Regions from separate parts of the Lacrimispora sp. YZC11 genome, predicted to be linked through region 1. Evidence: a T-box and tRNA genes for the amino acid it is inferred to sense, from the RefSeq annotation. Region 1 holds a T-box; the other holds one or more tRNA genes.
What was found. The T-box of region 1 lies ahead of proS (proline--tRNA ligase). A T-box ahead of a tRNA ligase gene usually reads a tRNA of that ligase, here a tRNA-Pro.
Positions count from the first base shown of each region.

Region 2: it has a tRNA-Pro gene. The T-box ahead of proS (proline--tRNA ligase) is inferred to sense a tRNA for this amino acid. The anticodon was not compared.

Region 1 covers NZ_BAAJYQ010000002.1:60,546-64,441, forward strand. Annotated here, with positions in the region: gene AC27IJ_RS00285 (RluA family pseudouridine synthase) at 1-422, shown strand, start outside; gene AC27IJ_RS00290 (AI-2E family transporter) at 523-1,626, shown strand; T-box leader at 1,722-1,929, shown strand; gene proS (proline--tRNA ligase) at 2,082-3,515, shown strand; gene AC27IJ_RS00300 (CCA tRNA nucleotidyltransferase) at 3,554-3,896, shown strand, end outside.
Region 2 covers NZ_BAAJYQ010000009.1:5,663-9,558, forward strand. Annotated here, with positions in the region: gene lpdA (dihydrolipoyl dehydrogenase) at 1-795, opposite strand, end outside; gene AC27IJ_RS12955 (Cof-type HAD-IIB family hydrolase) at 806-1,588, opposite strand; tRNA gene AC27IJ_RS12960 (tRNA-Pro) at 1,717-1,790, shown strand; gene AC27IJ_RS12965 (CatA-like O-acetyltransferase) at 1,934-2,572, shown strand; tRNA gene AC27IJ_RS12970 (tRNA-Val) at 2,638-2,710, shown strand; gene AC27IJ_RS12975 (methyltransferase family protein) at 3,016-3,534, shown strand; gene AC27IJ_RS12980 (inorganic pyrophosphatase) at 3,714-3,896, opposite strand, start outside.

The DNA of each region.
Region 1 (3,896 bases):
CAGTGGTTTGTGGAAAACCTGTGGAAAACTTTGGTGCCTACGTGGATTATTTGTGGAAGGATGGAAAAAATAATTGTTCTAAAATTGTGGATAAGGGGATAAAAGGTGCAAAACTCGCAGAGCTCCATTATCAGGTTGTGGAAAACAGAAACATAGGGAATGAGGAATGCAGTCTGGTAAAGATCACGTTAAAAACCGGACGCCACCATCAGATCCGGGTGCAGATGGCGGGTCACGGCACACCCCTGTGGGGCGACCGGAAGTATAATCCCAATGTTCATAGAGGAGCTGCCAGCGGAAATGTAGCATTGTTTGCTTACAGCTTATCTTTTTCCCATCCGGTCACAAAGAAATGGATGAATTTTTCAGTGAAGCCCAAGGGAGAAATCTTTGAGATGTTTTCATTGCCGGAAATGGCATAAAGAAGGAATTTTTTACTAAACAAATTTCGCATATTTTCTTTCCATACGGCTCATAATAGTGATTGTACAAAAGAAGTACAAATCAGAAACAGGTGAGTCCATGGTGAAACCGAGCAGGAAACTGAAGAAAACATTATTAATATTGGGAGTTACAGGGGCAGTGTATTTATGTTTTCGCTATCTGCTGCCCCTCGTAATTCCCTTTTTGATTGCATATGTATTTGCCCTCTCCCTTCGGCCTTCGGCCCTTTGGATAGAGAAAAAGACCCGCTTTATTGTAAAAGGAAAGGTGATATCCATTCCCCTGGCTGTCATCGGCGGTATTGAGGTCATACTTTTCATGATTGCCTTTGGAGTCCTTCTTTATGTGGGGGGAAGAAAGTTGTTTTTGGAAGCCAGGCTTTTGCTTCAAAATCTTCCAGCCATCCTGGAAGGCATGGACCATTGGCTCATGGATAACTGTTCCTTTGCGGAACGGTTTTTAAAGCTGCCTGACGGATATGCGGTAGAAATAGTAAGAGATATTATAGCGGGAGGACAAACTGCCATAAAAAGCAGGATCATGCCCTTTCTTATGTTGAATTCTATGACCATTATGAAATGGATTGTCCAGGCAACGGTAATCATCATCATATTGCTTATTGCCACGGTACTGTCCCTTCAGGAAATGGATGACATCCGGCAAAGGCGGGACAATTCCATGTTCTGCTTTGAATATGCCATGCTGGGGAGACGGCTTGCGACGGTTGGAAGCGCCTGGCTAAAGACTCAGGGGGCTATCATGCTGTTTACCATGGTGGTGTGTTCCATAGGGTTGTTTTTCCTGGGAAATCCCTATTTTATTTTATTTGGAATCGGGATCGGGCTTTTGGATGCACTTCCGATTTTCGGCACCGGTACGGTGTTCATTCCGTGGGCCCTTTTCTCCATGATCGATAAAAACTGGAAATATGGAATCGGGCTGATCGTCATTTACGTGATCTGTTATTTTTTAAGAGAGATCCTGGAGGCCAAGATCATGGGAGGAAAGGTCGGCCTTACACCTTTGGAAACCCTTGCTTCCATGTACGTAGGGCTTCAGCTCTTCGGGCTTTTAGGATTTATACTAGGTCCGATCGGATTATTGATTGTGGAAGATATTGTGGAGGTGTATGAGTTCTGGTGCTATCATGACGGAAAGGAAACGGCAGATCCAGAGGAATGAGATAATTTCATAATTTGGCAGACAACGCCGGACCCTCTTGACAAACATTTGCAAATAACGTAAAATCAACCATACAATCTTTTTTATAATGAAGCAATAAGACGTTGAAGAGGACCAGTAGGTGATGATGTATCCCAGAGAGAAGGCCGATTGCTGGAAGGCCTTTATACCCCTCATGACCCAACCTACCTCGGAGTCCCGCAGCAAACTGCGGCGCAGTTCCTGCGTTAACGGATAAAAAGTGAGTCATGGCATTACCCATGGCTAAATTGGGTGGCACCGCCGAGCTGTTCGGTCCCTTTTATAGGGAACGAATGGCTCTTTTTAATTTTATGAAAACACCCGTTCTGTAGGTATCCCCCTTGCCCATAAATATGGAAGGGGAAGAAGAAACATCCTACGGGTTTCCCTTGATGTCCAAAGAGCGTGGACAAGGAGATGAAAGGAGATTTGTTATGGCAAAGGACAAGAAATTAGTAGAAGCGATCACATCCATGGATGTGGATTTCGCCCAGTGGTACACAGACGTTGTAAAGAAAGCGGAGTTAATTGATTATTCCAGCGTAAAAGGCTGCATGGCCATTAAACCGGCGGGGTATGCCATTTGGGAAAACATTCAGAGCGAGCTTGACAGACGGTTTAAGGAAACAGGGGTTGAAAATGTTTACATGCCTATGTTTATTCCGGAGAGTCTTCTTCAAAAGGAGAAGGACCATGTAGCGGGATTTGCTCCTGAGGTTGCCTGGGTAACCCACGGAGGTTTGGAGCCGCTGCAGGAAAGGCTTTGCGTAAGGCCTACTTCTGAAACCCTGTTCTGTGATTTTTATTCCAGAGAGATCCAGTCCTACCGGGATTTACCGAAGCTTTATAATCAGTGGTGTTCTGTGGTACGCTGGGAGAAGACCACAAGGCCGTTTTTACGTTCCAGAGAGTTTTTATGGCAGGAAGGCCATACAGCTCATGCAACGGCTGAAGAGGCGGAAGAGAGAACAGAGCAGATGCTTCATTTATATGCGGATTTCTGTGAGGAAGTCCTTGCAATGCCTGTTATCCGGGGCCAGAAGACCGATAAGGAGAAATTTGCGGGAGCAGAGGCAACATATACCATTGAGGCTTTGATGCATGACGGTAAGGCGCTTCAGTCAGGAACCAGCCATAACTTTGGAAACGGATTTGCAAAGGCCTTTGAGATCCAGTATTCTGATAAGGAAAATAAGCTCCAGTATGTACATCAGACCTCATGGGGCATGACCACCAGGATGATAGGCGCTATCATCATGGTTCATGGCGACGACAGCGGTCTTGTACTTCCTCCAAGGATCGCTCCGACCCAGGTGATCATCGTACCCGTTCAGCAGCAGAAGGAAGGCGTTCTTGATAAAGCTTATGAGTTAAAAGAAGTTCTTTCTAATTATAAAGTAAAGGTTGACGATTCCGATAAGAGCCCGGGCTGGAAGTTCAGCGAATCAGAGATGCGGGGCATTCCGGTTCGTGTGGAAATCGGTCCGAGAGATATTTCAGAAAACCAGGCAGTTTTGGTACGCCGTGATACCCATGAGAAGATCACGGTATCCTTAGATGAGTTAAATGCAAAGGTAGGCGAGCTTCTGGAAGCCATTCAGAAGGATATGCTGGAACGAGCCAGAATTCACCGGGACAGCCATACGTATGAGGCAACGGATATGGATACCTTTGTTAAAACTGTGGAGGAAAAGCCGGGCTTTGTAAAAGCCATGTGGTGCGGTTCCCAGGAATGCGAGGATAAAATCAAGGAGATTACAGGAGCAACATCCCGTTGTATGCCCTTTAAGCAGGAAACACTGGCCGATACCTGCGTATGCTGCGGAAAGCCCGCGGTAAAAATGGTTTACTGGGGCAGAGCTTATTAAAAACAGCAGGACAGAAAAACCAGGAGGTAAAAGAAGTGATAAAGATTCAGGTTCCGGAGGCGGCAAGGAAGATCATCGAACAACTGAATACCAGCGGCTTTGAAGCCTATGTGGTGGGAGGCTGCGTGAGAGACAGTCTGTTAGGCCGGCAGCCGGAAGACTGGGATATCACGACCTCAGCGAAGCCGGAACAAGTAAAGGAAATTTTTAATAGAACGGTTGATACGGGAATCCAGCACGGCACGGTTACGGTACTTATTGACCATGAAGGATATGAAGTGACCACTTACCGCATAGACGGAGAGTATGAGGATGGACGCCATCCGAAATCCGTGGAATTTACGGGAAGCTTGCTGGAGGACTTAAAACGCCGGGATTTTA
Region 2 (3,896 bases), on a different contig from region 1:
CTGTCCGGACCGGACGGCTTGTTCCTCTCCATTCACATCAAAGATACATGTAAGACCCTGATTGGGTTCCTCCCGGATTTCCTTAACTCTTGCCCTGCAATGGATCGCGATCCCTTTTCTTTTAAGCTCTTCTTCCAGGGCCTGGGAGACCTCAGAATCCATAGGCCCTAATAAGTGGGCCTTACTCTCCAGTATGGTCACATGGGAACAGAGGGCGCTGAAAATGGTAGCAAATTCCACCCCGATCACCCCTCCTCCAATAATCGTAAGGCGGTCGTAATTCCACGTGTCAGAAGCTAGCAGGCGGTCACTGGTCAGCACCCCAGGAAGATCCGCTCCCGGAATCTTTAGGTTCACCGGTTTTGCCCCGGTGGCAATGATGATGTGATCTGCCTCATAATAATCCTTGCCTTCCGGGCTGTTCACCTCTATGGTACGCCCCCGGCGTATGATGGCTGTCCCGCAAATGACAGTTATTCCGGCAGCTTCAATAAGCTCCTCCACCTCCTTGCGGTATGCCTTTACGGAACGTTTCTTATAATTTTGCATCTTTTTAAAATCAAAAGAAATAAAATCTGTGGATACCCCGAATTCATCGCTGTTTTGGAGAGCCTCAAAGATACTGGAAGCATGAAGCAAAGCCTTTGTGGGAATGCAGCCTTTATTAATACAGGTTCCTCCCAGCTTATTCTTCTCCACAATGGCGGTTTTAAGCCCAAGACCGGCTGCTTTTAAAGCCGCCGTATATCCGCCCGGCCCTCCACCGATCACAAGTATATCATAATGTTCTGCCATTTCTGCCCTCCTACCGGATCAATCCAAAATGCAGGCAGGCATTTTTAATTCCCTCTTGATCAATAGGATCCGTAACGTAATCAGCCGCCTTCTTCAGTTCTGCCATGGCGTTGCCCATGGCAATACCCTTGCCTGCAATCTTTATGATATCATAGTCATTCATGCTGTCGCCAAAGGCAATTGTTTCCGCTAGAGGTATTTTATAATATTCACAGAGTCTTATCAACCCCATGGCTTTAGAAGCCTTCCGCTCCACCACGTCTGCTCCCCGTTTATCAGCAAACATATGCACATGAATCTCTGGAAATTCCTCTTCCATGGCTTTTGCTCCACCTTCATCTCCAATATAAGCCATGGTCCTCACTTCCAGCTCCATAAGCTTTCTGGGATCTTGAAATCTTCTTCCGCATTCTCCCCAGAGAGTTGCATCATGACTTTCTACCACTTCCGGATGAACATAATAATCCCATTCACCTACAGTAGTTCCGACGCTGTAAGGGGTTTTCTCCGCGTAGGCCAGAATCTTCCTCAGCAGGTCCTTATCAAAAGTATGTTCATAAATGACCTTATCTCCCACGGTTACCTTGGTCCCATTGAGATGGATGATTGCCTCCGGCCTTATCTCATCCCGAATGGCAGTGCTGAAAATGGAATCCATGTCTCTGCCTGTTGCCAGAACAATGGTATAATTTTCTCTCAGCCTTTCTATGGTCTCCAAAGCACTGGCCGGAATTGTCCAGTCTTTATGGTCCAGCAGTGTCATATCTACATCAAAGCTTACAATTGGCTTCATCTATATTCACCTATTTATCTTCCTAAATAATCGTCTCCTTATCATAATATATTAAATTTGAAAATTTTTCAAGAAATATACTTTACCAATTGGAAATTTTCTGCTATAATGTCATAGTGTCTAGGGAACGGAGTATGGCGTAGCTTGGTAGCGCGCTCGGCTGGGGGCCGAGAGGTCGCAGGTTCAAATCCTGTTACTCCGATTGACAATATACTTAAGAATACCGGTTTTCCTTATTAATATAAGGTCTCCGGTATTTTTTTGTATCATCATTGCGCATATTACCTGTGCCTTTCCCTAAGGATTTATGCCGCAATAGGTTTATGAAATCAGGAGGTGTGTCTTATGAGTTATCATTATCTTGACATGGAACATTATCTGCGAAAGGATCAATTTGACCTTTTCCGTAATCTCGCTTATCCATATGTAGGTATGACCGCAAATTTGGACATAACAAATTTCATGAGTTACATAAAAGAAAAGGAGCTGCCCTTTTATTTGACTTTCCTTTACGCGACAGCTCAGACAGCCAACTCTATCCCGGAATTTCGCCGCCGTATCCAAGGAAAAGGGATCATCGAATATGACCACTGCATTCCTTCCTATACCCTGGCGTTAGAAAATGAAAATTATTGTTATTGCACCGCAGACGACAGGCTGCCCTTCGACGCCTTTCTAAAGGATGGTAAGCAGCGGCAGGAAAATGCCAGACAAATCCAGGTCCTATCAGACGGAGAAAACGAGAACCAGCTCTTTTTCTTTTCCAGCATTCCCTGGGTAAGCTATACTTCTATTATACAACCGGTTCCCATTCCTGCGGACAGCAATCCCCGTATTACCTGGGGGAAGTATTTTAAATCAGAAGGAAGCTTAAAAATACCGGTATCAGTTCTGGCGAATCATGCTCTTATGGATGGATTCCATATTTCTAAGTTCTTTTTGGAGCTTCAAAACAGGTGTGACAACTTGGATTGGCTGCTATAAACTCTACTAGTTTATGGAAGAATTTTGCTTGCCTTTTTTCGGTTTTTCAGTTACAATGCTTTTATGGAGACATAGCTCAGCTGGGAGAGCATCTGCTTGACGTGTAGAGGGTCGCAGGTTCGAGTCCTGTTGTCTCCATTAGCTGATATAGGGTCGAAATTTAGAACAGTTTGATTGGACTGCTTAGAATTTCGGCCCTATACTATATCAAAAATCTTAATATTATCAGGGTTTTCTACATTTCTAATCGCGAACTTCCGATCCAACTCTCATGAAATATCCAGTACTTAAAACAGTTACACTTCAAAAGAAGTTACGTTTTCGCTAAGTCTGCTTGAGAAGGACTTTTCTCAATAGACTGTTTATGGCACATGTGATATAATTTTAGCAAATGGTAAGATTTCTATTGATACGCAATAGCAACAGATAGGGGGGCGCTTAAAGTGAATGCATTTCTATTAATAATACCACTCTTTCTCATAAGGTTCGGTTTGCTGAAAATGATAAATAAGGATGCTTTAAGCCGTGCCGCTCTCTTTGCCCCATTAGAGGGAGGAGAAAAGGTTGCCTACCTTTTTTACCAGCTTTCAAACGCTTTTATTATCTTATATTTGGTTTTTCTGAAAATCCAGACCAAACCGCCATTGTTTTTTATCGCCTTATTAATCTACATCTTAGGCATCAGTGTTCTTATCATTTCCACTGTTAACTTTGCAAAACCTGAGCAAAGCGGAATAAATACAAACGGAATATTTAAGATTTCCAGAAACCCTATGTATATAGGGTATTTCATATATTTCTCAAGCTGTGTATTGTTAACACATTCTATATTGCTGCTTATATCTCTGCTTGTTTTTCAAATATCTGCACACTGGATTATTCTTTCCGAAGAAAGATGGTGTGTCAACAAATTTGGGACAGAGTATATAAACTACATGAATAAGGTTAAGCGGTATATTTAATATACCTTATTCCTAAGATGGGGAGTACATCCGCGTGAAAAAGTTGATGATAATAAAGCGAAATAAAAATATCCATTATCACAACTATTGCCATTAATAAACCCTGGCAGCTGCAAGAAATCCTTATAAAATGCAGGTATAATCTTCTTAAGATATATATATCAATAAATCTATTTTCTTTATGGCCTTTGTTTTATAATTCCTTTTATATATTCTGTTTCATTATGGGTTTTATAAACAATACCCTTTTCTTCTTCTGTACAGCCCATTAATAATTTTATTTCAGAATCACGCTTTAACAAGTCAACAATACATATGATGGCATCGACCTTCTGTTTCGGCGCTGTACCTTTCCAGATATC